Regions from separate parts of the Bacillus aerius genome, predicted to be linked through region 1. Evidence: riboswitches for the same ligand, from Rfam matches in the RefSeq annotation. Region 1 holds a riboswitch; the other holds the start of a gene.
The links. A riboswitch is a leader RNA that binds a small molecule or an ion and turns the genes downstream of it on or off. The one in region 1 is predicted to bind glycine.
Positions count from the first base shown of each region.

Region 1 (16,614 bases):
CAAATTTTCGCAAATGGAGTGGAAACAAACGGTCCTGCAATTAGAGGAGGAGCTAAATTGTGCTGTCGCTGTAAGAGCGGTGAAAAATGGAACAGCACTGGAGTATATTTCAAATCAAGGGCGAGTGGTGACGATTGAGCCGTATCAAGAGATGCTTCGTAAACGAACGGATCAGGCAGGTCATCTCCCTTTATTACAAAAGGTGAAACAATTCCATGTAAGAACAAAAGAGCAAACCACCACTCTCCAAGTCACAGATGTATTTGGTCAAGTACATGAAGCTGTTTTTTTCACTTACAAAGGAGTGATTCCTAAAACGTGAAAAGAGAAGACGGGTTTATTTATCCCCACGTACTTGCTGTCATACTTTTATTTTTATTGATTCTAGGCTCGATGACCATTGGGTTTCAAAAAGAGTTGAAAAGTGCAGAGCTCACGATTTCTTTTTATCAAAAACAGCAGTTATTTCGAATGGGACTAAATGAAGCTGCAAACAAATTAAATCGTATTTGTGATCAGCCATTGAGCCCAATTGTCACAGAAGAAGGTCGAGTGACGTTGAAGCGAATTGGGTGCGATGACAGAAAAAAGCTAGTCCGGCTCTTGGTTAATATCGAGACAAAGGGTGGTGTAACTGACGAGCGGGAACTAGAGATGAATAAGGAGACAGGAGAAATCAATCAATGGATCAGCACTTATTAGCGAGTGTATAAAACGATACTCTTCTTGGTAACACTTTAAGGAAGAAGAGGTGAGTGTTCGATGAAGACAAATGATTATGTAAAATATATGACGCAGGAAATCATTAAATATATGAATACACCACGTGACGAGCGGAAAGAACATAAACAGGAAAAAATGGAGACAAAACCACCATTTTCTCAGCGTTTATTCGGTGTTCTGCCTTTTGGCTTCTCAATGATGCTAAAAAAACGTCAACGTCATCGACAAAAGTAAAAAGCCGCCAGCAGGCGGTTTTTTTCATGCCATTTTAGCTGTATTCTTCCACAACAATGACTTTATTGACCTTGTTCGAGTAAGGGTTATAGGAAATGGTGACATATACCCCAAATTCTTTGGCCTGATCTTTCAACGTAATATGGTATTGCTTCACGGATTCTTTCTCCCGGTGCCGATCCCACACTTTTTGTTTGAATAAAACATGTGCTAACGGATACCGTTTTTTTGCTTCTTTGACTGCCCTTGTTTCCCATTGATCTGCGGCAGCAGTGATTCCTTTTGCCTCCGCTAGATGGGCGCTTTGGATCAAAGGGTTTAACAGTAAACTGAGCATGATCATGATTCTTCCATATTTCAACTAACATCACCTCACCAATTATTATCCTGACCAAATCCTGCACTTTTATGTAAATTTTTAAGAAGTACAAATGTCACAGAAAAAAATATTGAATATGGCGAAAGAATGAGAAAATGGAAGAATTTTCTCGGTAATGTTCTTGTTTAAGAACAAAATGGACTAATTTGACGTTTTGGATTTTATAGGTAATTCCTTATACTGAGTGTAATCGTTCTTTTTAAAGAACAATTGTTCAAGGAGTTGAAAGATTCAATGAAACAGCCGCTCTTTGTACTATTTTGTGCTATTTGTTTGATTTTCACTTCTTTTTTTATTACGTCTACTAACGCTTCTTTTAACGATGTCGAGCATTCGAATTTTGTCATGAAAACATGTGAAAATTTCGAAGAGACAGATCAGCATTGCCAGCCAAAGAAATGGGATAGAAGTCATTTGAAACTGATCGATCAAACGATCATTGAGGGGACAGTCTGTGCGCCTCAAAAGCTGAGCATGTCACTAAAAAATATTGGACAACCCATCGTGCACTCTGAATGGAAGTGGGAACTACATAAAGTAGAGAGTGTTCAGATGCCATTACAAGATGGCCATGTTATTGAAAAAGGTGCTATACAGTCCCTCTCATCAGAAGAAATGACGACTGTCACGGCAGTTAAAGCAAAAACAAATGGAATCTATGTGTTTAAAATCTATTATCCTAAAGGGTTTGGTGGTTCTGAAAAGCCATTCTTTACGTCTCAACATATACAGCTTTCAAACTGTCAAGAAAAGGCGTCCTAAATAGGGGTTGCCTGCTGAATGAAATATGATATGTAAAGGGGAGAAAGGTATGAAAAAGTGGATGAAAATGTCTGGGAGTATTCTTTACGCGCTGGTCTTCACGATGATGATTGTGTGTATTATTGTCGTGTTGTCATCAAGGACAACAGGCGGAGATCCTCAGATTTTTGGTTATGAGTTCAAGCAAGTATTATCTGGATCAATGGAACCGGAATTTTCGACTGGTTCATTGATTGTTGTGAAACATGTCACCTCACCTGAAACACTCAAAAAAGGGGATATTATTACGTTTCAAACGAAGCAAGACCAATCCTTTGTGACTCACCGCATTGTTGGGGTGAAAGGAAAAGGAGTAAATAAAGCCTTTGAGACAAAAGGAGACCACAATATGTATCAAGACGGCACGCTCGTCAAAGCGAATCAAGTGACTGCGCAGTATACGGGCGTGAAGATTCCTTATGCAGGAAAGCTTCTTTCGTATGCAGGAACTTCTGCTGGGACCGCTCTTTTGCTCATTATTCCAGGGGTGATGCTGCTTGTTTATTCAACCATTCATTTTGTTGGTGCCGCCAAACATCGAAGACATACGGCTGAGTTACATATGTCAGAGGAACAAGTATAAATTTTCGTTTGTAACCTAAATCAGGTTTCAATAAAACAATTTATTAGGGGGTTCAATCATGGCAATGAAAAAATCAATTCGTTTAGGTGTTTTATCGGGAGCGTTAGGTCTTGCTTTAATTGGCGGGGGAACGTGGGCTGCATTTAATGATGTTGAGACGGCAAACGCGGTCTACTCTACAGGAGAGCTGAATCTATCTGCAAAAGAGAATTCCGGCGCCATCAACCTTGCGAACATAAAACCCGGTGACCGTATAAAGAAGGAATTTAATTTTGAAAATAAAGGGTCTCTTGCAATTAATCAAGTGCTGATGAGTCTCGATTATAGCCAGTTTCAAGATGGAACATCAGCGAAGAATGGCGGGAAGAATACAGCTGAAGAATTCCTCAGCCAATTTCAGGTGAGTGTTCTAACGGTTGGAGCCGAAGGTGGGAATGGATACCCGAAAAATATTATTTTAGACCATGCAAACCTGCTTGACCTGCATCTATTAACGTCAAAGCAGGATCAGACCGCATTTGAAAAGCTTCGTCATGCCGTCGATGAGAAGTTTTTACATGAAAGTGGTAAAATTAATGTTGCCACCGTTGATGGATCAACAGCTCCAGAGTATGACGGCATTCCAAAGAATCCGTTTGATTACGATAAAATGGAAATGATCATTGAATTTGTCAATGACCAGACGAAGGATAAAGCGGGTAACTATATCCAAAATAAATACCAAGGCGATGCGATTCAAGTTGATCTTTCCTTCGAAGCGACTCAGTGGAATGGTTTAACGATCAATCCAAAAAAGCATACGGATGAAAAAGGCTACGTGAAAGAAAACGAAAAAGCACACAGCGAAGATAAAAAATAAAGTCAGTCTTTAGACTGATAACAAGATCTGCATAGCAATTGGAGGAGTATGCGCTAAAATATGCGCATTACTCCTCTTCTTGCTTTTTTTTCCAGATTTGATAATCTAAAAATTCACGAAATTGCTTTTTCGAAACCCCTGATGTCATTGCATCTCGAACTAGTTTTTCCCATTCACTATCTAATTGACCATCGTATTCGGTTTCATCATTTTCGTTTAACAGTGTATGAACCGAGACGTCCAGAACAGCGGAGACTTTTTCAAGAAATTGAATGGAGGGGTTTGTTTGCAAGTTTCTTTCTATTGAACTTAAATAAGACTTCGCTACCCCAGCCTTTTCGGCCAGTTCTGATAGTGAGTAGCCTTTTTCATTGCGGTATTGTTTAATACGCTGGCCAATCAATGTCATCACCTTCCTTTCGATATTATAGCACATTCAGAAAGGTTTGATAGAATGACTTCTTGCCATAGGGGGAGACTCAGAGGACTTTTCGCGTGATTTGAGAAAATGACGGACTTCTTCTACTGTTAGTCCTGCTTTGCGCGCTTCGCGTAATAATTGAACCCATTCACTGTCTAATAACTTCGTTTTCTTTTCCATACAAATACCCTCCTAAAATACTGAATCGTGTATTTCAGGCACTTAACGCATGAAATGGAAAAACACAGGTGATAAGACTTCATAGATTGCTTGCGTCATGTTTCCGCCCAATACAAACAGACAAACGTTGCTTTTGATTGATCGAAAATTTGATATCACATGAAAGGGAGGGAGACTCGCTAAGTCAGCCTCCTCTTTTTTGCTGTAAGTAAAAAAGTCCGCCATTTTCAATCGTAAGACTGATTTTTGGTTCGTATAAAGTTTTAAGTGCTTGTCTTTCTATTTCATATTCTACAGATGTGTCTGAAGTCCCTTCATAAAATTGGTTTAAAAGTTCCGAGTCTTCTTTCCACTTTTGAACAGCTCTTACCGCCCAATCATCCGGCTCTTCATTGGCATAACGTTCCATCAGGCTGTAAAGCCGTTTGACGCCGCTCTCTGGCTTAATCATCGTACTCATTGTGAAGCAATAATCAGGAATTTGAGACGATAGCTCACGCGCTTCCAGCTTCTCTTGAAATTGTTCGATGACTTCTCCACGTATTAGATGAAGTCCAAGAGACAGCAGTTTGTCTTTTTTACGGTCTGCCAGATAGGATATTTTGACATTGAGACCAAGCCACGGCTCCAGCGCGATCTGGCTGTTTGTGAGCGGTCTGACTTTTTCGTACAGCCGAATAAAACGGCCTTGCTGTTTCACAACCTCGAATATTTGGAATAAACGAGGGGAGCCGAAGTGGACAAATTCTCCTTCGACCGAGTCATCAGCTTTTTTTTGATCAGTGATCAAAGTCAATTGCCGCGGCTCAGGTACGCCTCCCGTTTTTTCGAGCCAATGCCAATAAAAAGGACGGTTCATGATCAATTTATCCATTTCGATTGTCAGCTGTACGGTCATGTGCCCTGCACTTTCTTCAAGTATGTCGCATTGATTTGCCTGAAAGAAACGGAGAAGAAATGTGTGAATCTCGCGCTGCTCCATTGGTCAACTCTCCTTTATGAACCTTGCTGTCTTTCTTCTAAAAGCGGTGTTTGTGCTTCTGTTAAATAGGAAGCAAATTGGGTTAATTTCTTTTTCATGTCTACGTCAGACTCGTGTTGGAAGAGAATTTGATGCAATTCTGTTTCAGCATCTTGGATATCAATTCGGGTTAAAATATCATCTAGATCGCCAATGACGTTTTCAAACAGCTGAATTTTTTCATATAAAAGTTTTAAAATATGTTCTTCAACTGTCCCGCTAGTTGCCATATTGTAAATGTGGACATCCCGCTCTTGACCGAGCCGGTGAATACGTCCAATTCTTTGTTCCAAGCGCATTGGGTTCCACGGAAGGTCGTAGTTGATGATTTGGTTGCAAAACTGAAGGTTGATCCCTTCGCCGCCTGCTTCTGTCGCAATGAGCACTTGCGCCCGCTCTCTAAATAAATCTTTCATCCAGTCTTTTTTACTCCGTTTAAACCCGCCTCGAAAAGGAACCGAACTGATGCCGTTTTGCTGGAGAAACCATTGCAAATAAATTTGTGTCGCGCGGTATTCAGTGAAGATAATGACTTTTTCATTTAATTGCTGAATGAGTTTAACGACTTCAAGTGCTTTAGAATTTTGTTCTACCTGGTTGATTTTCTCCATGATGTGCATTATCGCAGAAGCACCTAGAATGTGTTTTTCCTCTTCTTGCATTTTTTTAATGGTCATATAGACAGCCTCACGACTCGAACAGCATTCTCGTTCTAAGGTCATAATTGAAAACATGTGCTTCGTATAGGAAGGGTTTTCTTTTAACTTACAAATTTCATCATATAGTGCTTGTTCTGTAGGGGAGAAATCAATAGAAATCGTCTTTACATGCCGCTTTGACCATTCGATGCCAGTGTCTTGTCTCCGGTTCCGAATCATGACTTTATTGACTAACTGTTTTAGCCGGTCATGGTCCTCAAGTTGAAGGTCTTTTTTGGCAAAGAGGTCTTTAAACTGTGTTTCATTACCTAAATGGCCTGGCTTCAACAGAGAAACGAGATTAAAAATTTCTCCTATTCGATTTTGGATAGGTGTGGCTGTGAGCAGTAAGCAGAACTTTTTATTCAAATTTCTCACAAACTCATAGTTTTTCGTTTTATTGTTTTTCAGTTTGTGTGCTTCATCAATAATGACCATATCGTAGGAGATGGATAAGATCGTGTCTCGATGTGGCTGTCTTTTGGCTGTATCAATTGAGGAAACCACAACATCGCACTGCTCCCACACATAGCTCTTCTTTTGCTCGACAGCATCTATGTAAAATTTTGTCCGCAGTTCTTGTACCCATTGGGACACAAGGGAGGCGGGTACGAGAATGAGAATCTTTTTGGCAAGTCCGCGAATCATGTATTCTTTGATAATCAGTCCTGCTTCAACGGTTTTTCCAAGACCCACTTCATCTGCTAAAATGGCTTTCCCATTCATCTCTTCTACGACTCTTCTAGCGACTTCGAGCTGGTGTTTTAAAGGAGTAAATGCAGGCAGGTGCGCAGGTGCTTGCAGTCCTTCAAATGAATCAATGGCTGTCACTTTTTGTACTTGTGCTGCTAAACGGTACATATCCCAATTCGCCCAGGGACCGTCTGCTGTAAGCCGCTTTTGAAATTCACTTGCCCATTTTTGATCAAATATCGTTTGAATATTCAATGTGACCGCCTGCCTTTCTGGTAGAGTGATGATAAAATCGTTCTGTTTTTAAACGCTTCATTTTTTCATAGCGATTTAAAAGATGTTATATATCAATAAAGGCGAACGATAATGAATGATTATTTTAAAAATGTTAATGATTTTTCTGTTGCTCTTCATCCATTTCTAATGGTAGGATGTTGGTAAGTGATCTAGAGAATAAGTCACCCATTTTGATAGTATGTCCAATAAAGGTGAAGAATATGAGCGGATGATGGTATGGGGAGAGACCTAGCGGTTATTTTGCACTGACAGGCGCCGAAGGAGCAAGCTGAATTGGTTCAGTGAATCTCTCAGGCAAAAGTACTCTTACCGGACGCAACTCTGGAGAGTGTTTGCGCAGCGATTTTTAGCAAACCACCAAAGGGGAAAACGCACAATGATGTTGTGCTGTAAACTTTCAGGTGCAAGGACAGAGACTTCTTTTTGATAAAAGGGAGCGCTCTGTCCTTTTTTGCTGTGATTTTTTTCTGAAAATTCAGCTTGTGATGTGCACTGTAAGAAAAAAGGGGGAAACGATTGATGTTGAAACGAACACCGCTTTTTCATGCGTATGAAACGTTTGGCGCAAAAACCATTGACTTCGGGGGCTGGGAATTACCTGTCCAATTTTCTTCCATTAAAGAAGAACATGAAGCTGTTCGAACAAAAGCAGGGCTGTTTGACGTGTCTCACATGGGTGAGGTGGAAGTCACAGGTCAGGGAGCCCTTCCTTTTTTACAAAGGTTATTAACCAATGATCTGTCAAAGCTGACAGACGGTAAGGCACTATATACAGCCATGTGTTATGAAGATGGCGGAACGGTGGATGATCTGCTTGTCTACCAAAAAGAAAAGAACAACTATTTACTTGTGATCAATGCTTCAAATATTGAAAAAGATGTGGATTGGCTGCTGAAACATCAAGGTGAGGAAGGCGTTTTCATTAAAAATGTCTCTGATCAAACCGCCTTGTTAGCCCTTCAAGGACCTCTTGCTGCTGACATCATCAAAGATGTTGCGGATGAAGAGGTAACATCACTGAAGCCATTTACGTTTTTATCAAAAGCGATAATTGCGCAAAAAGAGGTGCTTGTCTCAAGAACCGGTTACACAGGAGAAGATGGCTTTGAAATCTACTGCCAGTCAGAAGATGCTGTTCACCTTTGGACCGCTTTATTAGAAGCCGGACAGCCGAAAGGACTGATCCCATGTGGACTCGGTGCACGTGACACCTTAAGATTTGAAGCAAGACTCCCGCTTTATGGCCAAGAGCTTACGAAGGATATTTCTCCTTTAGAAGGCGGCATTGGTTTTGCTGTTAAAACGGATAAAGAAGCAGATTTTATCGGAAAAGATGCACTTAAAAAACAAAAAGAAGAAGGACCGAAACGAAAGCTTGTCGGGATTGAAATGATAGATAAGGGGATACCGCGGACAGACTATCCGGTCTTCTCAGGAGATAAGCAGATTGGTGTAGTCACAACCGGTACACAATCTCCAACATTAAAGAAAAATATTGGGCTTGCCTTGATTGAAACATCAGAGGCGCAGCTTGGGACAGAAGTGGAAGTGCAAGTTCGTAAAAAACGTCTAAAAGCCAAAATCGTCGCTACACCATTTTATAAAAGAGCCAAATAACGAGGAGGAATAGAGGATGAAGCACAGGTATTTGCCGCAAACAGAGCAAGATCAAAAAGAAATGCTGGATGTCATCGGTGTTCAGTCAATTGATGAGCTTTTCTCAGATATCCCAGAGAAAGTCAGATTCAAAGGTGCGTACAACATCAAAGAAGCCGCATCTGAAACAGAGCTAGTGCGGGAATTGTCTCGTCTTGCTGCAAAAAATAAAGATACAGTGGCTTATGCCTCGTTTTTAGGTGCTGGTGTGTATGATCATTACCAGCCTGTGATTGTCGACCATGTGATTTCACGTTCTGAATTTTATACAGCGTACACACCTTATCAGCCTGAAATTTCTCAAGGTGAATTGCAGGCAATCTTTGAATTTCAAACAATGATTGCTGAGCTGACCGGTATGGATCTTGCCAATTCCTCGATGTATGATGGCGGAACGGCATTAGCTGAAGCGGCGATGCTGGCTGCAGGACATACAAAGAAGAAAAAGATTGTGGTATCTGAGACGGTTCATCCTGAATCAAGAGCGGTGCTGAAAACATATGCGAAAGGACAGCATATTGAAGTCGTCGAGGTACCTGCGCGAAAAGGTCAGACCGATCTAGCCGCATTAGAAGAAGCCGTCTGCGACGAAACAGCAGCGGTCCTTGTACAATACCCAAACTTCTTCGGTGTTGTTGAACCATTAAAGGACATTGAACCGATTGCGCATAAAGGGAAAAGTTTATTCATCGTCTCAAGTAACCCGCTTGCACTTGGTTTACTGACACCACCAGGAAAGCTTGGGGCAGATATTGTCGTTGGTGATGCGCAGCCATTTGGCATTCCAGCTGCATTTGGCGGACCTCATTGTGGATATTTCGCTGTGACGAAAAAATTAATGCGGAAAGTGCCGGGGCGTTTAGTCGGGCAAACAGAAGACGAGAACGGTGTGCGAGGATTTGTGCTGACCCTTCAAGCGCGCGAGCAGCATATCCGAAGAGACAAAGCGACTTCAAATATTTGTTCAAACCAAGCATTAAATGCGTTAGCCGCTTCTGTTGCGATGACGGCGCTTGGGAAAACAGGTATCCAAGACATTGCCTATCAAAACGTACAAAAAGCCCATTATGCCAAGACGCAGGCAGAAAAACATGGGTTACAGGCTGAAATAGAGGGCGCTCATTTTAATGAATTTGTGTTGAAACTGAATGAACCTGTGAAAGAAGCGAATGAGCGATTGCTTAAAAAAGGAATCATCGGCGGATATGACTTGGGACGGGATTATCCAGAGCTTCAGCAGCATATGCTCGTCGCTGTGACAGAACTAAGAACAAAAGAAGAAATTGATACGTTCATCAAGGAATTGGGGGATCGTCATGAATAAACAAGATCAGCCGCTTATTTTTGAATTATCCAAAGAAGGAAGAATTGGTTACAGCCTGCCTGATTTAGACGTACCTGAGGAGAAGCTCCCAGATTTATTTGATGAAGCGTATATCCGCCATGAAGATGCGGAGCTGCCAGAGGTTTCTGAACTGGATATTATGCGTCACTACACAGCATTATCTAGGCGTAATCACGGGGTCGATTCTGGCTTTTATCCTCTAGGCTCTTGTACGATGAAATATAATCCAAAGATTAACGAAAAGGTGGCACGTCTTGCAGGTTTCTCGCATGTGCATCCACTTCAAGAGGCAGACACTGTGCAAGGTGCATTAGAGTTACTTTATGATTTAGGTGACCATTTAGAAGAAATTACAGGAATGGACGCCGTGACATTACAGCCTGCGGCAGGAGCACATGGCGAATGGACGGGGCTCATGATGATTCGTGCATACCATGAAGCAAGAGGAGATCTTAAACGAACAAAAGTCATCGTGCCTGATTCTGCTCATGGAACAAATCCCGCATCTGCAACAGTAGCAGGATTTGAAACGATTACGGTGGCATCTAATGAACATGGGCTTGTCGATTTAGACGACCTGCGCCGTGTTGTCAATGAAGAAACGGCGGCTCTCATGCTCACAAATCCAAATACACTCGGCCTTTTTGAAGAAAATATTTTAGAAATGGCTGAAATCGTCCACGGAGCAGGCGGGAAGCTTTATTATGATGGAGCGAACTTAAATGCTGTATTAAGCAGAGCAAGACCGGGGGATATGGGATTTGATGTGGTTCACTTAAATCTTCATAAAACCTTTACAGGTCCACACGGAGGAGGAGGCCCTGGTTCAGGTCCAGTTGGCGTGAAAAAGGATTTGATTCCATATTTGCCAAAGCCAGTGCTTGTGAAGAAAGAAGGTCGTTATTTCTTTGATTACGATCGTCCAGAATCCATCGGCCGTGTGAAACCGTTCTATGGGAACTTTGGCATCAATGTCAGAGCGTATGCGTATATCCGCTCTATGGGACCAGACGGCTTAAAGGCTGTAACTGATCATGCGGTGTTAAATGCAAACTATATGATGCGCCGCTTATGTGCTCATTATGATTTGCCATTTGACCGTCACTGTAAGCATGAATTTGTCCTTTCAGGTAAACGTCAAAAGAAACTAGGTGTGCGGACACTGGATATTGCCAAACGATTACTTGATTTTGGCTATCATCCGCCAACGATTTACTTCCCGCTAAATGTAGAGGAATGTATCATGATTGAACCAACTGAAACAGAATCAAAAGAAACCCTTGATGCATTTATTGAAGCGATGATTCAAATTGCAAAAGAAGCGGAAGAGAACCCAGAAATCGTACAGGAAGCACCACATACAACCGTTGTGAAACGAATGGATGAAACAAAGGCTGCACGGAATCCAGTGCTGGTTTTTGAAAGAAAATAAAAAGACTCATGGGGGCAATAGCTCCCAGAGTCTTTTTTGTTAGTTCTTTGTTTTAATGCGGCCGCCCCATTTTTTAAAGCCGCCCTTTAAATTATAAATCTCACGACAGCCATTTTTACGTAACGTTTGAGCAGCTTTTCCGCTTCTCAAATTATTTTGGCAATAGAGATAAACAGGCTTGTCAGGGCGTATTTCATTTTTGCGCTGCTTTAATTGTGAAAGGGGAATGTTTCTTGCGCCTAAAATATGTCCACCTTCAAACTCATTTGGTTCTCTCACATCAATGAGTTGGGCTTTGCGGTAACCTTTGATAAATTCTGCTTCCGTCAGCGTTTTCATTATGCGCTGCTGATAAATGTAACTGCCGATGGAATAAAGAACGAAAAGTCCACAAAGTGAGAGGACGATATAGTTGAATATTGGCAATACGACTCGACTCCTTCTTGAGCATCAGCACAGTCACCTGTCTGATGGTACGTTTTAGACAAATACTATTATAGTAAAGCAAAAGAAACTTGTCATCATAAATGGTAAGAATTATTTTCAATTCCTTCCCTATTTGATAGACTGATGAAGAGAGAAAATCGGTGGTCACCACCGTCATCTAACATTGACTACGTAAAAGAGAAGGGATTTTATATGCAAAAAGAGAAATGGTGTTTCATTGATACAGGAAACCAAGACCCTGCCTTTAACATGGCAATGGACGAAGCCTTGCTTTATTGGCATAGCGAGAAGCTGATCCCGCCTGTTATCCGTTTTTATGGTTGGAATCCAGCGACATTATCTGTTGGATATTTTCAACATGTTGAAAAAGAAATCAACATGGAAGCGGTTGAGCGCTATGGTCTTGGATTTGTTCGCAGGCCTACAGGAGGCCGCGGCGTTCTTCATGATCAGGAATTGACTTACAGTGTGATCGTGTCAGAAGAGCACCCAGAGATGCCAGCGACGGTGACAGAGGCATACCGCGTCATTTCAGAAGGGATTTTAGAGGGCTTTAAAGAACTAGGACTCGATGCATATTTTGCCATTCCTCGTACAGAAAAAGAAAAAGAAAGCTTAAAAAATCCAAGATCGTCTGTATGTTTTGATGCGCCTTCATGGTACGAACTTGTTGTAGAAGGCAGAAAAGTAGCAGGCAGTGCGCAAACAAGACAAAAAGGTGTGATCCTCCAGCATGGCTCGATCTTAATTGATCTTGATGAGGACAAATTGTTTGATTTATTTCTGTATCCAAACGACCGGGTGAGAGAGCGGATGCAGCGCAGCTTTAAAAACAAAGCGGTGGCGATCAATGAAATTTCAGATCGAACATGTACGATAGACGATGCGCGTGTTGCATTTAAACGAGGGTTTGAAAAAGGATTAAATATCGAGCTTGTGCCTTATGAGCTGACAGATGAAGAGTTGGCATTTGTTCAACACCTCGCCAAAACGAAATACGCCACAGATGATTGGAATTACAAGCGTTAAGACGAAGGACTCTTCTTGTTTTTTAATGGGCGATGGTGTAGAATTGTTATGATTATTAAGTAAAGGTGCATTTTGGAGGGGTTTTATGACTACACCTAGTATGGAAGATTATATTGAACAAATTTATATGCTGATAGAAGAAAAAGGATATGCAAGAGTATCTGATATTGCAGAAGCCCTCGCTGTCCATCCCTCCTCTGTAACAAAAATGGTTCAGAAGCTAGATAAAGATGAATACCTCATTTATGAGAAATATCGTGGTCTAATTTTAACCCCGAAAGGCAAAAAAATTGGAAAACGTCTCGTATACAGACATGAACTGCTAGAGCAATTTTTAAGAATCATTGGTGTAGATGAAGAGAAAATTTATGATGATGTAGAAGGTATTGAGCATCATCTCAGCTGGAACAGCATTGACCGCATCGGCGACCTCGTCCAATTCTTTGAAGAAAACGATGAGCGATCCGTTCAGCTGAAAGCGATTCAAAAGAAAAACGAACAAACAAATCAAGAATCTTAAGAAAAAGGACACCCTTAGCATGGGTGTCCTTTTTGAATATAGTTCTAATGAAAGGCAAATGCTCCTACACTATTAATAGTGTGACAGAAAAGGGGGCTCCTTGATGAAGATAGATGGTGTGTTCTCAGGTGGAGGCATTAAGGGTGCAGCACTTGCAGGCGCCTATGAAGCGCTTGAAGCAAGAGGATTTCAATTTGTCCGTCTCGCTGGAACAAGTGCGGGAGCGATCATTGCTTCACTCATCGCAGCGGGTTTTACGAGTCAGGAGATTCGGGAGCTGTTAGACGAAATGGATGAGCATCAATTGCTTGATCGAAGGTGTCAATTCATCCCGTTTAAAATGCTCAGGTGGGTGTCTATTTATTGGCGTCTTGGCCTTTACAAAGGTGACCGTCTAGAAAAATGGCTGACAGACGTGTTAAAACGAAAAGGCGTCACCGTATTCGGTGATCTGAAAAAAGATACGCTCAAAATCGTCGCTTCTGATTTAACAAATGGCAAAATCCTTGTCCTTCCAGATGACCTTCCTTCCTATGGGTTAAATCCAGAACGGTTTTCTGTCGCCAGAGCCATTCGGATGAGCTGCAGTCTGCCGTATTTTTTCGAACCTGTCAAACTGAGGTCTTCAAAAGGAATTTGTACCATCGTGGATGGCGGCGTGCTCAGCAACTTTCCGATTTGGCTTTTTGCTGAAGAGAAAAAAAGACCGTTTGTCGGTGTCACATTAACCCCAAACGAAAAAGAACGCCCTCAACATTCCATCCGCAATGCGTTTGAACTGTTTGGCGCTCTATTTGAAACGATGCGTGGTGCTCATGACGAAAGACATATTGCCACAAAACACGAACGTCATATTATTTTTATCCCTGTAGAACACGTCATTGCCACTGATTTTCATCTCATGACAGAAAAGAAAAAGGCGCTCGTCGATCTAGGCAGACAGAAGGCCGAGCAATTTTTAAAGAGCTGGACATTTTAAAATAAGGCGCGATTTTTCTTTTTGTTTTTCTTGCCTTCAATGACTGTCAAATGTGTTTGGCTTTTCTTTTTGAGAAGGACGGGCTTAGACTTGTGGTCAGTCGGCACGCTTCGCAAATGAGTGACCCGGTTTTTCATCTGGCTTTTCGTTTTTGGTTTAGGCTGCTGGTAGCGACGTTTTGATTGTTTGACTGCTTTACGATAAAGATTTCCTTCTGTTCCAGTTCTTCGATTCATCAGCCATCTAAATAAGAAAAATAGAACCGCTCCAATGATCACAACTGATAGCAGCATCGTAAAGAGTCTGCCTGGATTCGTTGTGAGTAAATACACAAATCCCAAAACACCTAAAGCGAAAATAATGGTAAAAGCAGGATGTACTCGGCGATTCATAACTGTCCACCTCCGAAAGAATTTACCGGATTTATAAACTAGATCACTTGATGAGCAGAATCTGATGCTTGTTTCGCAGATGCTTCCTCTAAACGAAGAAGTTCATTAAAACTTGCAATGGCTACCTCGACTTGATCATCAGAGGGTTCTTTTGTTGTGAGCAATTGCAGCCAAAGGCCAGGATAGCCAAGCACTTTAAGCACTGGCACGTCACGGAGTTTGTTTGTGAGCTGAAGCACTTCAAATGAAATGCCCAGAACAACCGGAATAAGCGCCAAGCGATTCAGAACTCTCACCCATAAAGGATCTGTCGGTACGAGTAAATAGACGAACATGCCGACAATGACAGTGAATAAAATAAAGCTGCTGCCGCATCGATAATGCAGGCGAGATTGGCTTTGGACATTTTCCACTGTGATGTCAAGATTCTGTTCATAGCAGTTTATGACTTTATGTTCTGCCCCATGATATTGAAATACCCTTTTAATTAAAGGGGTCATGGAAATAAAGTAAATATAGCCTAATAACAGGATCAATTTAAAGAACGTTTCCACTGCAATTTGTGCGAAGTTTCCAGAAAACACCGGACGCACAAGTTCGGCTAAAAAGACAGGCACTAAAGTAAAGACAAATTTACTAAAAAGAAGAGAGAGAACTCCGATCACAGCAATGCCAAAGATCATTGATAATTTCGAGCTTTTTTGTTCCTTTTCAAGAGAATGATCTTCAGAAGGATCTAAGTCATAGCGCTCGCTGGAGAAGTTTAAGTGCTTACTGCCGTTTGCGCTTGCTTCAACAAGTGCAGCAACACCCCTGACAAAAGGGATTTTCTTAAGAAAGGCGGTTCGTTTATTGGAGGTTCGGGGAAGCTTTAAAAACTCAATGGACTGATCCTTACGCCGGATCGCTGTCACATAGTTCTTTTTACCTCCGAACATCACACCTTCCACAACTGCCTGCCCTCCATATGCTGGAGGTTTCGTTTGATTGGACATATTTCATCAACCTGCCTGTTTCCTGTAATTTACATGCATTTCCTTATACCTTTATTGTACAGGAAAAGAGGGGAAATCACTAGCTCACAGGTCGATTATCTACTAGAATTCTATCTACCTCTTTTTAGCCAGTATACCCTGTTATAAAAATTTTACACTCTCGCACGGAAATCCTTTTTTTTCATGACATTTTGGACATACTACTTGCTGGAGGTGTTCATATGAAACGTGATGAAAAGAAAAACCAAGAAGAAAAAAATCAATCAGTACAAACGTCTTCAATGGTGGCAAGGGCAGCAGCCACAGGTTTTGTCGGCGGAGTTTTTTGGGGCTTTATCGGATTTCTGACCCATATGTTTCATTTTTCAGAGGTGAGTCCAAATATGCTGTTGCAGCCATTTGTGCTTGGTGAATGGAAAAAAGGCGGACTTGGTACATTTATGAGTATTGTACTTTTAGGGATTTTATCTATTGGAGCAGCCTTTATTTATTATGGACTGCTCAAACGGATCAAAGGTTTTTGGATGGGACTGATTTATGGCGCAATTTTGTGGCTGCTTGTTTTTTATGTATTTAATCCTATATTCCCCGATGTGAAGCAAGTGCAAGATTTGCAGCAAAGCACCATTGTGACGACATTTTGCCTATATATTTTATATGGCATGTTTGTCGGGTACAGTATTTCATTTGAATACAATGAATTAACGAGTCAGAAGCTTGCAAGGGCACTCGGGAAAAAGACAGAATAAAGTGTAAATCCACCATTCATATGATAAAATTATTTTTGGAAACGAAAGGTTTCTAAGGAAAAAGAAACAGACATCGATATAGAGTGAATTAGGGTGAAGGAGTGGTCATATGCCTCATTTTCTAGTGCTGAATGGGCCCAACTTAAATAGGCTCGGCAAGAGAGAGCCAGGAGTTTATGGA
Region 1 is NZ_JARYHO010000001.1:2,247,427-2,264,040, reverse strand. It holds gene comGF (competence type IV pilus minor pilin ComGF) at 1-322, shown strand, start outside; gene M2353_RS11675 (competence type IV pilus minor pilin ComGG) at 319-702, shown strand; gene M2353_RS11670 (YqzE family protein) at 763-957, shown strand; gene M2353_RS11665 (DUF3889 domain-containing protein) at 992-1,318, opposite strand; gene tapA (amyloid fiber anchoring/assembly protein TapA) at 1,571-2,098, shown strand; gene sipW (signal peptidase I SipW) at 2,148-2,720, shown strand; gene tasA (biofilm matrix protein TasA) at 2,779-3,579, shown strand; gene sinR (transcriptional regulator SinR) at 3,647-3,982, opposite strand; gene M2353_RS11640 (anti-repressor SinI family protein) at 4,016-4,180, opposite strand; gene M2353_RS11635 (YqhG family protein) at 4,365-5,162, opposite strand; gene M2353_RS11630 (DEAD/DEAH box helicase) at 5,177-6,847, opposite strand; glycine riboswitch at 7,098-7,205, shown strand; glycine riboswitch at 7,209-7,304, shown strand; gene gcvT (glycine cleavage system aminomethyltransferase GcvT) at 7,409-8,506, shown strand; gene gcvPA (aminomethyl-transferring glycine dehydrogenase subunit GcvPA) at 8,523-9,869, shown strand; gene gcvPB (aminomethyl-transferring glycine dehydrogenase subunit GcvPB) at 9,862-11,322, shown strand; gene M2353_RS11610 (rhodanese-like domain-containing protein) at 11,362-11,742, opposite strand; gene M2353_RS11605 (lipoate--protein ligase family protein) at 11,962-12,798, shown strand; gene mntR (transcriptional regulator MntR) at 12,884-13,318, shown strand; gene M2353_RS11595 (patatin-like phospholipase family protein) at 13,422-14,297, shown strand; gene M2353_RS11590 (SA1362 family protein) at 14,294-14,689, opposite strand; gene M2353_RS11585 (DUF1385 domain-containing protein) at 14,728-15,684, opposite strand; gene M2353_RS11580 (YqhR family membrane protein) at 15,906-16,433, shown strand; gene aroQ (type II 3-dehydroquinate dehydratase) at 16,543-16,614, shown strand, end outside.

Region 2 (16,614 bases), 1.4 Mb from region 1:
GGCCATTATCGGCGGTTTCTGGCAAGTACTCGTGATTTTCGGTGTTCACTGGGGCATCACGCCAATGGTACTTGCGAACTTTGAACAATATGGACGTGACTCCTTTCAGGCATATCAAACCATCGCTGTTATTGCTCAAGTCGGTGCGGTGCTGGGAGTTATTTTAAAAGCAAGAAATCGGGAAACACGGAAAGTTGGGGTTTCAGCTGGAATCACAGGACTCTTCGGTATTACGGAGCCTGCGATTTACGGTGTCACCTTACGTTTTAAAAAGCCGTTTATTTTCGGGTGTATTTCTGGAGCGGTCGGTGCCGTTGTAGCCAGCTTCTTTACGCCTTATTACTTTGCATATGCAGGGCTGCCTGGCCCGCTGACCATTGTGAACGGAATCAGTGCAGAATATCCAACGTCTATCATTGGTATTTTGATTGGTGTGGCCATTGCGCTCATTTTACCAGTTGTGCTTATTCAAATGTTCGGATATGGAGAAGATACAGTAGAACAGTCAGCTAGTGAAACACCTGTTAAAGATCAAGACGGAGAAACGCCAAATACTTCTATGAACAATGAAGAAATGATCACGGCTCCACTTACAGGAAAAGTGCTTCCGTTATCTGAAGTGCCAGATGCCGTATTTAGCTCTGGGGCGATGGGGAAAGGCTTTGCCATTCATCCGACCGATAACAAACTGTTTGCACCGTTTGACGGCAGTGTCGTCATGCTTGCACCAACAAAACATGCGATTGGTCTGCGTTCTGAATTTGGTGTAGAGTTACTTGTTCATGTAGGAATTGATACGGTCTCTCTAGATGGATCGGCATTTACACTCAATATCAAAGAAGGCGACAAGGTGAAAAAGGGTGACTTGTTGATGACATTTGATCAGGAAGCAATTGAAAGCAAAGGATTACAAACAATCACACCTGTTATCATTACCAATACCCAAGCATACGAAGATGTGATTGTAGAGAAACGTTCGACATGTCAGCCAACTGACGTCATGATGACAATTGTGAAATAGGAGGAATAGATAATGACTTTACCAAAAGATTTCTTATGGGGCGGGGCATTAGCCGCTCATCAATTCGAAGGTGGATGGAATACAGCTGGCAAAGGGCCGAGTGTTGTAGATGTGATGACAGCAGGTGCTCATGGTGTACCAAGACAGATCACGGAAACGATAGAAGAAGGAACTTTTTATCCAAACCATGAAGCCATTGATTTCTACCATCGTTACAAAGAAGATATCGCCATGTTTGCTGAAATGGGATTAAAATGCTTGAGAACATCGATCGGCTGGAGCCGAATTTTCCCTAAAGGGGATGAAGAAGAGCCGAATGAAGCAGGCTTACAGTTTTATGATGATGTGTTTGATGAGCTGATTAAACATGGAATCGAGCCTGTCATTACGTTGTCTCACTTTGAAATGCCCCTTCATTTGGCAAGAGAATACGGCGGATTCCGAAGCAGAAAAGTCGCTGAATATTTCGCGAAATTTGCGGAAGTATGCTTCAATCGTTACAAAGACAAGGTCACGTACTGGATGACATTTAATGAGATCAATAACAAAATGGACGTCAACAACCCGTTGTTCCTTTGGACAAATTCAGGGGTATCTGTCAAAGAAGGCGAAAATGCCAAAGAAGTCATGTATCAAGCGGGCCATCATGAATTGCTTGCAAGTGCATGGGCAGTGGCAAAAGGAAAAGAGATCAATCCGTCCTTTCAAATTGGAGCGATGGTGTCCCACGTGCCAATTTATCCATATTCCTCAAACCCAGAGGATGTCATGCTGGCAGAAGAATATATGAGACAGCGCTATTTCTTCCCAGATGTCCAAGTGCGTGGCTACTATCCAAGCTACGCGTTAAAAGAATTTGAGCGCGAAGGCTATCACCACATTCCATTTGAAGAAGGCGATGAAGAAAGTTTAAGAAAAGGAAAAGTAGATTACCTTGGCTTTAGCTACTACATGTCAACAACGGTCAAAAGCGATGCAGTATCTGATCACAACGGAGACATTGTCAATGGAGCACTGCCACATGGTGTAGAAAATCCGTATATCAAATCAAGCGACTGGGGCTGGTCCATTGATCCGACAGGCTTAAGATATACATTGAATCGTTTTTACGATCGCTATCAAATCCCGCTATTCATTGTGGAAAATGGCTTTGGTGCCATTGATCAAGTGGAAGAAGACGGCTCTATTCATGACCCAGAGCGAATTCAATATCTCGCTTCTCATATTCAAGCACTGAAAAAAGCGGTTGAATATGACGGTGTGGACCTCATCGGCTACACACCTTGGGGCATCATTGATATCGTGTCATTCACAACCGGTGAAATGAAAAAACGCTACGGCATGATTTATGTTGACCGCGATAACGAAGGTAATGGTTCAATGAATCGTCTTAAAAAAGATTCGTTTACTTGGTATCAAAACGTCATCGCAACGAATGGTGAAGAAGTGTAATAAAGAAATGACTGGCCCGGATGAGCGTGGGATTCGCTTGTTCGGGTTTTTGAGTTGTTTCACTAAAATGGTGCATATATCCTTTTGTTAACAAACGAGAAGACTTATAATTTATTGAGAGTGATATTTGATAATGAAAAATATAGTGAATAGATGGAATAGGGGAGATCGTAAATGACAAAATGGTGGATGATTCGTGCAGGTGACCAAAATGAGTTAATTCCTATCTGGGAAAAGAATGGAATTGCATCGATAGGGTGGCCTAAATTAGGTAATCCAAAGCAATATCGAACTAAACAAGAGATGATTGAGCGGGCTGATTTAGTATTTCCTGAGAACAAACCTTTTACGAGAAAGAGCTGGGTCAGTCAGGTATGGAGATTTAGTAATGAAATTAAAAAGGGTGATCGAATCATTACTTACATAAAAGAAAGTCGTGAGTATCGAGTAGGGACAGTAATTGCTCCTCATTTTTTTGATGAAGCAGCCGGGGATAAGATGTATCCAAATCATATTCAAGTGAATTGGGAACCGATAGCAGTGAAACGAGATTCTCTTAGCCAATCAGCGAAAAACAGTCTCGGTTCTATATCAACGGTTTTTCGTGTAGACGAATGGGGAAAAGAGATTGAACATTTACTCAAAAACCCTACTTCGATTCCAGCACAAGTAGATGAAACAGAAGAAGATGAAATTATTGAGGATTTAGTTAGCAAAGCAACTGTTATGATTGTAGATAAAGTAGATAAATTGGATCCTTGGCAGATGCAAGATTTAGTAGGGGGGCTACTACAAGCAATGTCATACAATGTCCGTGTGAGTCCAAAAGGTCCTGACGGTGGTGTGGATGTATTAGCGTATAAAGATGCATTTGGATTTGAAAAGCCCATGATCAAAGTGCAAGTAAAACACCGGGAATCCTCAGCCACTTCTCCAGAGGTACAACAATTATTAGGGGCGAATCCAATGAATGCTAACAGTTTATTCGTTTCAACTGGTGGATTCACCTCTAATGCCAAAGCTGTTGCTAAACATAATGAGGTTCATCTAGTGGACTTAGAAGAGCTCGTAAATCTTATTGTACATTGGTATGAATATATGCCAGCTGATGCAAGAGCCCTGTTACCTCTAAAAAAAGTGTATGTACCTGAGTGATTTTTATTTCCTTTTTTCTATTAAGTGATAGATAGGATCTATCGCACTTTGTTAAATTTTGAAGTCCACTAGAGCTTTACTGTAAACCATTTGGAGCGATGGCCAAAGTTAAACGTAAGGTCTTCATGTGAACCCGAAAATCAAAGATTATAAATAATCATGAAAGTCTAGCTATACAGAGCTTAAGTGTAAATTCTAGCTATTTATATACATAAATTGAACTGATTTGTAATTATTTTTGTAAATAGAGAGTTCATTCCATTTTTTATGTCATTTAGCCTATTTTTCCGTTTTGGAGGTCACGGTAAAATAGACTTTATGATCAATAATGGAGGGAGTGGTTTAATCTGGGCAAGATACTTGATGCAAAAGCACTAACCAGTGCCATGGATACAAGGGCAAAACACTATCAGGAACTCCGCGAACAAATGATAGATTTAAAAAAGGCACTTCAAGGTGTTGCCAATCTCGGTGACGACTTCACTGGAAAAGGTGCCGATAACATTAAAAGCTTCTACAAAGAACTCGCCGGAAATGTGGACATGTTTATTAGCTTCATTGATAAACAAAAGGCCTTTCATGAAGGTGTTTCTGGGACACTCGATGATACAAATTTTGGCGGCGACACCTTTGTAGAAGAACACTTTTTAGACAACGCTGTACATATGGGAATCAAGAATGCCAAAAGCATCGTGAAGGATCAAAAAAAGGCACTCAAAACGATTTTTCAAGATATTGATGACCTCATTTCTCTGGAGGTATTTGATAGTAAAACCTTTGACGAAAAGATTGCAGATGCGGAAGATGAACGGAAGAAAACGGTTAAAGATTTAATAGAACTTGATCAAAATCTAAAAGATGAATATGCTTTGTCAGAGACTGAGGAGAAGGCTACAATGGCATTGTACGCAGAAATGATGAATGCCACAAATGACGGAAAATCCATTTCGCCTATGAATTTTGACAAGAAAGTGTATCAAAATAGCGAAATCTACAAGGCAAAAAGCGATATTGAGAAGCAAACTTCTGAATATCTAAAAATCAAAAAAGATCAAGAAGAAGCCCGCAAGATCGCAAAGGAACAAGAAGCACTAGCCAACCGTCCGTGGTATGAAAAAGCCCTTGATTACGGTGGGAATATCGTCAATGAGCTGACAGGCGTGAACGATGCAAAACGTGCCGCAACAGGTGTCGATCCGATCACAGGAGAAGAACTCACCGCAGGCCAGCGAGTCGCCGCAGGCGGCATGGCAGCAGCAGGCTACATCCCGATTGTCGGCTGGGCAGGACGCATTTTTAAAGGCGGTAAAGCCGTTTATAAAACGACTCAAGCCACATCAGCCGCAGTCAGAGCAGTGGACATTTACAAGACATCACAAAAGTCTTTTGATGCGTTGAAAACATCACAAAAAGGCTTATATGGCCTCACCGCAACAAACGGCTTCAGCGAAGCGATTACGGGTCGAGATATGTTTGGAAATAAAGTCTCGAAAGAACAACAGGAAGCGAGTATGAATGCGGCACTGGGGATGCTTTTGCCGTTTGGGGCGAAAGGGTTTCATGGGAAGATGGGGATTAAAGGAGATAAAATTGAACATCCGGTAATAGATAGTAAAAGGGTCGGGAGTGCATTGAAAAAGCCAGATGGTCAACATGGTTTCAATGATATAATTGACAATTACACACCATTGGCTAAAGAGTTTGATTTGGTCGGTGGTGATAAAACAAAGGTTAAGCTGTATCAAATAGAGGGTGGTATGAAATACTATAGCTATAAGGATGTTTATAATAAAGATTTGCGAATAATTGAAAGAGTGTTTTCGGTTAAAGATCAAAATGGTATTTTTGAGTGGATTGTCGATCCAAATAAGGGAGTTACTCATAGAAGGTTTATTCCAGAAGGTGAAATTACAGGATTGCCTAATCAAAATCCTAAGAGATAGGAATGAAGAGAAATGAAATTTTCTATAGAGGTCTTAAAAACATATAATATTCACTATGATTGGAAAACTATATATGTAGGAATTAGGCTAGATTTGATCTCATACAAAGAAATAAGCAAGTATGCAGTGGAATACTTATCTAATCATACTGAATGTGAAAATTCTTTAATCCTAGAATTAGCTTGGGGTGCTGGCGATCCAGATGAGGATTATAGAAAACTCCAAATGATATTAGTAGAATTATACAATGATTTGGTAGAAGAAGAATCTAGCCAATGGGACATTGAAAAAAGGAAATGGAGATATGGTATAACGTCTCACTTAAAAGAAAAAAATAAGAAGTCACCTGAAGAGTTATTGGATGAATTGTGTGAAGTATACGCTGATTTTGGTTACCCTGAGGATATGGAACCATTTATTCATTATATGCCTCCTTCAGATGGTTATAATCCGTTACTGTATTCAAAAGAAGAGAATATAAATAGATTAGTATCTCTTTTTGATGAGTTTTTACAAAAAGAAAAAGCAGTTGTCCAATTCGAGCAATTTTAATTACTGATTAAAAGGTGACTAATGAAAATAAAACTTGAATTCGAACAAGGTGTGACAAACTACTATAAGTGGTTAGATCAGAAAATAAATGAATTTAAACAGTTAAGTGTATATAGTATAAACGGATATCACTTTTTAAATGATGGTGGAATAGAGGCTTTTCAAAGTTATTGTCAAAATGAATTAATCGAAATTTTTAGCGGGCAATTAACTAATTACCATTTTTATATCTTTCTAAGTAAGAAAGTAAATGATGTACATTTGCGAATAGAGAGATTCCGAAAAGTATGGAAATCAATTGATTCGGAAATAAATACTTCAGGTTTTGAAAAGGGGCCAGAATTACTTTTAAAAGAACAAGAAAATCAATTTTATGTCAGTATGGCCAAAGTACCTCAATCTGATTTAGATAAGGCATTGCGAATAATGGATCAGTATCAATCTAGTTTCATGATTGCCAGTAGAAGAGATTCTATGCTCTCAGAGGAATCTATAAAAGATTTGTTTTACACAGGATTGGATCAGAATAGTCATGATGTAGATTATCAAGCGCTTTTTTTGAAGTATGGTTTGAATGGTGAAATTATCTTTAGATGGGGATCTGTTCTAAATGAGGCCGAATTGGCAATGATTTTAAATCAAGATCATACCCAGAAAATACAGGAGCGAATACAAAGCCATTCATAGTATCTCTAAAAGAGAATAAGTCGTAATATTTTAATCAATCCCCACATTTGGGACTGCCCTCCCGCTTTGTGAGACTGGGAGCAAAACACCGTATGAAACAGCCAGTTGTCGAAACTCTTTCGGTGACTGGTTGTTTCATTTCCCCCTTTTTTAGAGATCAAAAAAAATCATTTGTTTTGTCAGAAGGTATTTACTTTCCTGCAATCAAGAGAACATAAAAGTCAAATACATGGAGACAACTAACTAGAGCATATAGAAAAGCCTACACAACGTTAACCGAAATAGCCTTAAGGGTGATAGCGCCTCCTAAACAAGGGAGAGTGCTGTTTTTCTGAGATCATGAAATTGAATCGCTCTTGATGAATGTAGATGAAGTGTTTCATCATTTAACGAGACTTCTTGAGCACATCAAATTCTCAAGTGGATACGGTGATTTCATTTTAATAGCAGAGGATTTTCATTTTGGATGATGCATAGAGCGTCAAGAATATTTTTATGAGTTTAGTCTTTGGGGAATGTGAGTTTAGAGGGATTTTTTTCTATCACCAATTCCCTCAAATTTAAGCAATTCACTATCATTACCTTTCACATTCATATAAAATAAGAGCTAGTGAAAATTTGAAGAGATGCTTGATAAATGAAGGGCATATAAGCTGTGAGCTGCATGAAATGATGAGATGTTTCAAGTACGTGAAGGTTGCAAAGCTGTTTCTCCTCACGCATGAATCTTGTAAGCGTAACCATTATTTGTCACTTCATTGCAATGTGTTGAGGGGTGTGTCAGCATGAGGAATCCGTATTTGAGAACGGCTTCTAGTCTTTATATCAATTATTTTTTATTAGGTATGGTCAATATTATTTTGGCTTCTAATATGCCATTTTTGATCAAACAATTAGATACAAATAGTGCGGGGATAAGTTATATGATATCTGCACTCGGTATTGGCAGGGTGCTCACGTATGGTTTATCGGGCATACTGTCAGATCGTTTTGGACGAAAGCCGGTCATTTTGGTTTCCGGGGTGCTGATGGCGGTGTTCCTCATTGGAATCCCGTTGTCTCCGAATTATCAAATCGCGTTTGCGTTTGCGATTTTGGCAGGGGTGGCGAATTCGGCGATGGATGCAGGGACGTATCCGGCTTTAATGGAAGCTTTTCCTCAAAACTCGGGATCTGCAAATGTGATGGTGAAGGCGTTTATTTCGATTGGGGCGACCATTCTGCCGCTCGCTATTTTCTTTTTAGCAGAGCATGATCTGTTTTATGGATTTGCGTTTTTTGTACCTGCTTTTATCTATTTAGTGAATGTGATGATGCTGTGGACATTGCCATTTCCGAATCATCGCAAGGTGGAGCAAGTTCAGGTGACGGAGCATGATGGACTTCCGCGCTTCTCATCAGAGCCTACGTTTTGGAGAGAAGGGGTCGCACTGATTGTGATCAGTTTTACATCAAATGGTCTGTACGCCTTGCCGCAAATTTGGCTGCCTACGTACGGTGAGGAAATATTGGGAATGGCTTCTGGCAGTGCTGTGAAGCTGCTTAGTTACTATAGCATGGGCGGTTTGCTGTCTGTCTTATTGCTCGCATTTCTTTTGCGCCGCATTGTTCGTCCGGTCACCGTGCTGCTACTCTATCCGATTATTACATTAGCTTCTATCTGTGTGCTATTGGTCGTGAAGTCTCCAGTCATCGGGACCGTCAATGCATTTGTATTGGGCTTTTCAACAGCTGGTGTCTTTCAGCTGACGTTAACCGTAATGGCTGAGTTCTTCTGGAAAAACAAAGGGACGATGACAGGAATTATCTCAACAGCAGGCGGAGTGTCCGCCATTGTGATTCCAGTCGTCACTGGTTTGATCGAAACCCACTCGACCATTTTGCAAATCTTTATATTTGATGCGGGTGTGGCTGTTGTGGCGATCATCGGCGCGGTGTATATCCTTTATCGATATCGCCGTGTGATGATACACGAATAAAAAAAGACGACTTCCAAAGCGGAGGTCGTCTTTTTTATGTGTTTCGTTTAGAAACGGTCATTTTCAAACAGAATTTGTTTTACTTGTTCAACTGGCATATCCTCGCCAGTAAAGAGTTTGTACGCAAGGGCACCTTGCCATAGCATCATGCCAAGACCGTTAATCGTTTTGGCACCAGCTTCTTGTGCTTGAGCAAGAAGTTTTGTTTTTTGCGGGTTGTAGACGACATCTGTCACGATTAAGTCTTTGCGTAATACATCAAGGGTATCGTCAATAATGCTAAGCTCATCTAATGGTTTCATGCCAAGGCTTGTCCCGTTTGCTAAGATCGCACTTTCAGCTACTTCACGACGGAAAGCGTCTTTGTCTTCAAGTGGGAAAATATTCGCTTTGACACCGAATGATTTCATTTCGTTGTTGATGTAATTTACATTTTCCTCTGCTTGAACAAAGTATTGATCATTACGAGCAAAAATACTAATTTCACGAATACCTGATTGTGCAAGCTGAATGGCGATCGGTGTTGCAGCGCCGCCAGATCCAACGAGTGTAACCTTTTGTCCAGCTAATTCAACGCCGTGTTCAATTAAGTTTCTTACGTAACCAAGACCATCTGTGTTGTAACCAACCAGCTTGCCATCTTTGTTCACAACTGTGTTGCTTGCGCGAGTATATTTTGCAGAATCATCTAGTTCATCTAAGTAATCAAGTACTTTCATTTTGTTCGGCATGGATACGTTAAATCCAGCTGCACCCATTGCTTTCATCCCGTTTACTGCTGCTTCTAGTTCATCATTTCCTACCTCAAAAGCAAGGTAAGCATAGTTGATTCCTGTTAGTGTATAGCCAAGGTTGTGCATCCGTGGTGACAGGCTGTGTCCGATTGGTGTTGCAAGAAGACCGACTAATTTTGTTTTTCCATCAATATTACGTTCATGTATGTTTGTCATGATTGACATCTCCTTTAATTATCTAAACAATTTTTTCATGCGTCGTAAAACAAAGACTGCTAACAATACGCTGATGACCGCAATGATCATATCGAAGAATAAAGTCATTTTAATATCGTACGTGCTGACGAGTCCGCTTGTAATCAGCGGAACAAGGATAAACGCTGAGCTTGCCGCAATGTTGACATATGATGAAGCCGTTGCTTTGTTTGTAGGGAATAATTTCATCATAATACTCATCGCCAACTGGAAAATGCCGGCTGTAAATAATCCTAAGAAAAAGGTACTAACAATGACAATGCCGTACGTTTCGATTTGAAATAGTGAAAGCATGGCAAGGAATGCCCCGATTGGGTAAATAATGGCGACCATAATCGGTGAAATGAATTTATCTAATACGATTGAAAGCAATAGAACAGATACGAGTGCACCAATACTAAAATATGAAAGAAGCTGTGTCGCTTGTCCTGAGCCAAGCCCAATCAATTTCAACCCGAGCTGTGGAAGCCAAGTTTGCCATACGACAAATAATGCAGTAGACGTGAATCCCATAAGTACAACAGCTAAACCTTCACCAAACATTTTCGGTTCTTCCTTCATTTGCTCTTGAACGGGAAGATCGTTTTGAGAAGCCGTTTGCTTATGATTTGGGAACGGCATAAAGATCAAGTAAATGCCTACAAGTAAATAGAGAAGTCCTAGACCAAAGAATGCCCAGCCCCAGAAGATGTCATGTGCAATAAGGAATGCCAAGATAAATGGAAGAACAGTCGCACCAATTGATACAGACGCCTTCACTAATACAGAAGCTGAACTTGCTTTTTTAGGAAATGACTCTGTCAAAGCAGGATATGTTCCTGAATCAAGTAATGAGTTCGCAATCCCTGCGGAAATGGCGAAAATGAAAGCCAATGTATAATTGGTCGTTGTTGGAATCCCAATTAAGAATAATAAGTAGAGAAAGTTACCTGTAATAATGACAGGTTTTCGCCCCCAGCTGTCTGCCAGCCGGCCAGAGAAAAAGAGAGCAATTAATTTACCGATACCGATTGCTGATACAAGCAAGCTGATTTTTGGAATATCTACATGGTAGCGTTCAGATAAGCTTTCCATGTTTGATGCCACAATAATATTGATCATGCCTAGCATGAAATAGTTTAAGTACATGCCAAGTGATGATTTAATGTATGGATTTTTCATGTTCCTACTCCTATATTTGAAACCCTGTTCGGGCCAAATTCTTGTTACCCTTTGTTATTTCCTTAAACGTAAATAATATTAAGTCCATCACAACACCCCTTGTGTGATTGATGAAAAAATAATGAATATTCATCTGTTCTTCAAATAAGTACATCGTTCTACTAAATAATTAAAAATAATAACAGTTATCATAAGTTGATGGACTTCATCGATTTGATCAGAATCAAAAGATCCATCTTTAACTGTAGTTGATATGATAAATAACGATATGTTCACAAAAGGTATAACGATATACTAAAAGAAGCAACGAGATAAATATACTCCTGTGTATAAAATGTGTCAAGTTTATGACTTTGCGATTTAAAAAAAGAAAAATGTAATAAAGAAATAGTTGACTTGATCAATAAAAAAAGGAGAATCGCTTTGCAATTCTCCTTTCAGCGTGTAGACAAACCCTCGCATTCTTTGTCAGTCCTGTGCGCTGGTACTCACGAATGTCAAATTCGCTCCGTGCCAGTGCTCGTCCTTCCTAGACTGCAAAGGTTTTCTATCACGCTGATAAGAAGACAAAGGGCTAAAATAAAGTTCATTTTAGCCCTTTGTCAACAATCTGAAAGGAGAATCGCTTTGCAATTCTCCTTTTCATGATCATGTCGAGGTTTCTCGAATATGAAGTTGAGGCTTTAATATCAATCGCTGCAGTTCTTCATCCTGCTCGTTCATTTTATGATACAAAAGGTTGGCTGCTTTGACTCCAATGGATCGTGGAAATGATGAGACTGTGGTGAGCGGCGGGTGATACATCTCCGCTTCAGGGATGTTATCGAACCCAACTACATCAATGTCTTCACCAGGCTTGATGTCACGCGCTGCCAATTCTTGAATCACCCCAAACGCCACTAAATCACTGAAGCAAAAAATAGCAGTAGGTGGTTCGGGAAGGTCAATCACTTGGGCAAGGGCTTCTTTCCCGCCTTCACGGGTAGGCACCATATCGATAATAAGAGATTCATCCATCGTTAGGTCTTCATCATCATGGGCTCTTTTGAACCCTTTCATCCGTTCAATCCAAGTCGAGGAGGATTTGATTCCACCTAAGAAGGCGATGCGGCGATGCCCTTTTTGAAGAAGATGACGGACCGCCATCCAAGTGCCTTGTTCATAATCAACGCCGACATAATCACAATGGACATCTGCTAATTCACGGTTTGCCAATACTTTTGGTGTGCGAATGTTGTTTAATTGTTTCACCGTTCGTGTCGAACTTTTCGATGCTGGATTTAAGATGATTCCACCCACTCGGTGCTCTACCATTGTGGAGATGAGCCGCTCCTGCTTATCCACACTATCAAAGGTTGTCCCAAGTAAAACGGTATAGCCAAGTGACTCAAGGGTGGTTTGCACACCGATTAAAAATTCAGAAATAAAGGTGTTTGAAATATCCGTGACGATCACACCTACAATATTTGAACTTTTCGACCGCATGTTGGCAGCGACGCGATCGTACACGTATCCCAAATCCTCCATGGATTGCAGCACTCTTTTCCGGGTGGCTTCAGAGATCCTAGGGTTGTTGCGAACAACGAGTGAGGCCGTTGAAGTCGATACACCGGCATGCCGAGCGACTTCTTGTAATGTCACACGCTGTTTGTTCATTTTTTTCATTTGTCTTCACCAACTTCATTGGATTGCCTAACTATGGTTCATCATCAAGATGGATGTCTCCACCAAACGAGCCGAACATTCTTTGTTTCATTATACCTTAATCAAGGGGTGTTGATGAAGTGATGTCATATCAGCTTCAGATAAGGAGGAAACAACATCTTAAAAGATTACCATTGACAGCTTTCTTTTAGAGGCGTAAAATATAAAATTATTCAGAAATAGCAACATTTAAAGTGAATATCGAAGGCTATGATTGCTGTGGGTCACACTATGGCAGGAGCAGCTTCTGGAGAGACCGCATGTATGTGCGGCGCCGAAGGGTTCACAATCTCAGGCAAAAGGACAGAAGAGTACGAAATATTGTATTTGTGATGCATGGATCATACTGTGTATTGCTTTTCTCTATTTTGCTATTCTTTTATGACCGTGAGATTGGAGCGCATCCAATCTCTTTTTTTATGGACTTTTGAGAGTTCATTATTTCAGTATAGGATCGTGTCGTAGGAGGGTGTTGGAATTGGCACAACAAGAGTTAAAGCGAGATTTATCAAACCGTCATGTTCAATTAATTGCCATTGGCGGAACGATTGGAACTGGGCTGTTTTTAGGGTCTGGAAAGGCCATTCAATTGGCTGGACCATCGATCATTTTTGCGTACTTAATTGTCGGAATGGCCATCTTTTTTGTCATGAGGGCACTTGGAGAATTGCTCTTATCTAAGGCGGGCTATCAGTCTTTAACGGATATAGCAGAGGATTATCTTGGACCATGGGCTTCCTTTGTGACAGGATGGACGTATTGGTTTTGCTGGATTATGACAGCGATGGCGGATGTTATTGCGGTCGGGGTGTATGTGCAGTACTGGTTTGATATTCCGCAGTGGATTCCTGCTATTATTTGTTTATTGATTTTGCTAGGATTTAATTTATTAACGGTGAAGCTTTTTGGAGAAATGGAATTTTGGTTTGCACTGATTAAAGTGATTACGATATTACTGTTGATTGGCGTTGGAATTGTCCTGTTAATCATTGGTTTCCAAACAGATGCAGGGCCCGTGACGGTAACGAATCTGTGGTCACACGGAGGATTATTTCCAAATGGTGTGACAGGCTTCTTATTGTCATTCCAGATGGTGATTTTTGCGTATGTGGGCGTGGAACTTGTCGGTGTGTCAGCAGCAGAAACAGCGAATCCGCAAAAAAATATCCCGTCCGCGATTAATAAAATTCCATTAAGAATTCTATTTTTCTATGTAGGTGCGATTTTTGTATTACTATGCATCAACCCATGGACAGAACTCAGTGCATCAGAAAGTCCTTTTGTGAAAACCTTTGGGCTCATTGGGATACCAGTAGCGGCGGGACTCATCAACTTTGTCGTCCTGACATCTGCGGCGTCTGCTTGTAATAGCGGTATGTTCTCAACGAGCCGAATTTTGTATAATCTCAGTCATCAAAAACAAGGACCGGCATCTTTTGGCCGACTGAATAAGCACGCTGTTCCAAGTAATGCCCTGTTTGTGTCGACAATTGTGGTGTCAGTAGGGGCTCTTTTAAGCAAGCTAATTCCTGAACAAGCCTTCGGTATTGTGACAACGATTAGTGCCATTTGTTTCATTTGGGTATGGAGTATTATTTTAATATGTCATTTGAAATATAAGAAGACACGTCCTGAACTGCATAAGGCGTCTACCTTTAAAGCGCCATTTACACCTTTTGTGAATATAGCGGTTCTTGTGCTCTTTGCTGCCATTCTTGTCATCATGCTTTTCGCTGATGCGACACGTCCAGCCCTGTTATTGACACCAGTATGGTTTGGGTTCTTATTTTTGATTTATGCACGACAGAAACGTCGTTCAGCATAATGAACGAAAAAAGCACAGCCTTTTTAAATGGCTGTGCTTTTGCTTATTTAACGATTTCGAATCTTCAACATATAGTATGCATTAAGAATGATCAGAACAAGTCCAACGACGATGATGGAGAAGAGCTGAGAGTGATTGGCGCCAAGAGAATAGACAATCAAAATAAACATGGCACCGGTCAATAAAATATTCATCATTTGAAAAGTGTGAAAAAGCCCATCGAGCATCACATGCTTTTCGCCTTCATCAGAAATGGCGAGCAGTTTTTTGCCATAATCTTTATCGGTTGGACTAGGTAGGTGACGATTAGGATAGACGAGCTTTAGGACAGAGGTCGACACATAAGAAAGAATGACGGTGATCAAAAATAAGGCAGCATTTGCGAGAATCAGCCAGAGTGGCTGCTCAGTCACGATGGAAATACCAATTGCAATGATCGATAAAATGGTACTCACCGTATTAGCTAACGTTACATCAGTAAAGGTTCGATACTGTTTTACCTCGAGTTCATCCTCCTCATCACCAGATACCGAAAGAGAGACTCTTTTCTTCATGCGTGAAATGCCTGAAAAACAATAAATGATGAATAGAACTGTCAAGCCAGTGATGACAAGAGTCGCTTCAAATGCTGTCTGCAGAAGTGTCATCTCAAATTCGGATGCCAGTAAACAGTAAGCACCGAGAAAACCAAGGAGAGCACCTAAGAGCATTTTGTATACAGTTTTCATGTGAGTTCATCCTCCTCGAATAGAAAAATTTGTTCAATGGGTTCTTGAAAAATACGTGAAAGCCTCATAGCAAGTAAGAGAGACGGCATTAATTCATCTCGTTCCATTAAGCTGATCGTCTGGCGGGAAACCTTTGCCCGTTTCGCAAGCTCCGTTTGGTTTAAACCATCACGTGCTCGCAGCTCTTTTAGCCGATTTTTCATTCTGTCACCTCAACTCTGATCAAAATGTTATCTTGATTGTAAAGTATTATATTCATTTTGACAAGTATAATTGTCAAAATGATAAAAATAATTGTCAGAAAGATCGCCTTTATTCAAAAGGGAATCAATGATACGCTAAAGAAAAGAGAAACAGAAAATAGGTGATGCCCATGTTCATTGATCAATTAAAAAGTGACTTACATCAATCACAGCCGCTATTTATCGGAGAAGAGACAGCGTTCAAAGCGGCAGTCCTTGTCCCTTTGGTGCAAGTCAACGGGGAATGGCATGTTTTATTTGAAGTGCGATCACTGACGATGAGAAAACAGCCTGGCGATATTAGCTTCCCAGGAGGCAAACTCGACGGCGGCGAAACCGCACAAGAAGCTGCACTGCGGGAAACATATGAAGAACTAGGGATTCCGCCCGAATCCGTCAAGGTGTTAGGACAGCTCAGTCCTTATATTGCCTCTCCATCCTTTGTGGTATATCCATTTGTCGGAATCATTGATGAACAGCAGGTCAAACATTCCTTTAATCAAGAAGAAGTAGAGGAGACCTTTACTGTGCCTCTATCATGGCTCAGCCAATACGAACCATACTTACACCATGTATCGGTGCAGCCAACACCAGGAGAGGACTTTCCTTATGAAAAAATCATGAATGGTGAAAAATACAGCTGGGGGAGTCGTTCGATTGAGGAGTGGTTTTATGATTACGATCGTTACACCATTTGGGGATTAACTGCCCGTATATTAAAACATTTTGTGATGGTTGCAAAAAGAAATTCCTAGAGAATCAGCTCTAGGAATTTGTTGTAGAAAGGCGTTCTTTTGCGGTTTCTTTTCCTTTCCCTTTTCCAATTAGGATGGGCGCTTTAGCTTGGCTCAATCCATATGAAGGCATGTTCACGTAGATAGATTCATATGAGCCGGCTTGAATTTGATACGTTTCATGATAAATTCCGACCGCGTCATTATTTCGTGCTCTTTGGTTAAATCCTTTCCAAGCAGCCAAATGCTTCTCCATCTTGGCGTAGGCAAGGAGATCCTCTGTTGATTTCCAATATTGGATCATGGTGGTGGTGCGTAAACCGAAGTAATTTTCTGTCCCGAGAAAACCAAGTTCTTCTTGATGTGTATAAAGTTCTTTGATCATCCCCGGCATCGCCTTAAATACTGGCAGCCATTGATGGACAGCCCAGCGTTTATTGAT
Region 2 is NZ_JARYHO010000001.1:3,680,308-3,696,921, reverse strand. It holds gene M2353_RS19130 (beta-glucoside-specific PTS transporter subunit IIABC) at 1-1,021, shown strand, start outside; gene bglA (6-phospho-beta-glucosidase BglA) at 1,031-2,473, shown strand; gene M2353_RS19120 (restriction endonuclease) at 2,648-3,628, shown strand; gene M2353_RS19115 (ribonuclease YeeF family protein) at 4,015-5,571, shown strand; gene M2353_RS19110 (DUF2247 family protein) at 5,584-6,123, shown strand; gene M2353_RS19105 (hypothetical protein) at 6,145-6,810, shown strand; gene M2353_RS20305 (YxiF family protein) at 7,170-7,280, shown strand; gene M2353_RS19100 (MFS transporter) at 7,596-8,789, shown strand; gene M2353_RS19095 (shikimate 5-dehydrogenase) at 8,837-9,739, opposite strand; gene M2353_RS19090 (MFS transporter) at 9,758-10,939, opposite strand; gene M2353_RS19085 (LacI family DNA-binding transcriptional regulator) at 11,588-12,604, opposite strand; glycine riboswitch at 12,881-12,960, shown strand; gene M2353_RS19080 (amino acid permease) at 13,122-14,468, shown strand; gene M2353_RS19075 (DUF3169 family protein) at 14,516-15,196, opposite strand; gene M2353_RS19070 (helix-turn-helix transcriptional regulator) at 15,193-15,399, opposite strand; gene M2353_RS19065 (NUDIX hydrolase) at 15,570-16,193, shown strand; gene M2353_RS19060 (DUF4188 domain-containing protein) at 16,204-16,614, opposite strand, start outside.
Region 2: linked by a shared signal. The riboswitch ahead of M2353_RS19080 (amino acid permease) and the one ahead of gcvT (glycine cleavage system aminomethyltransferase GcvT) in region 1 are both predicted to bind glycine.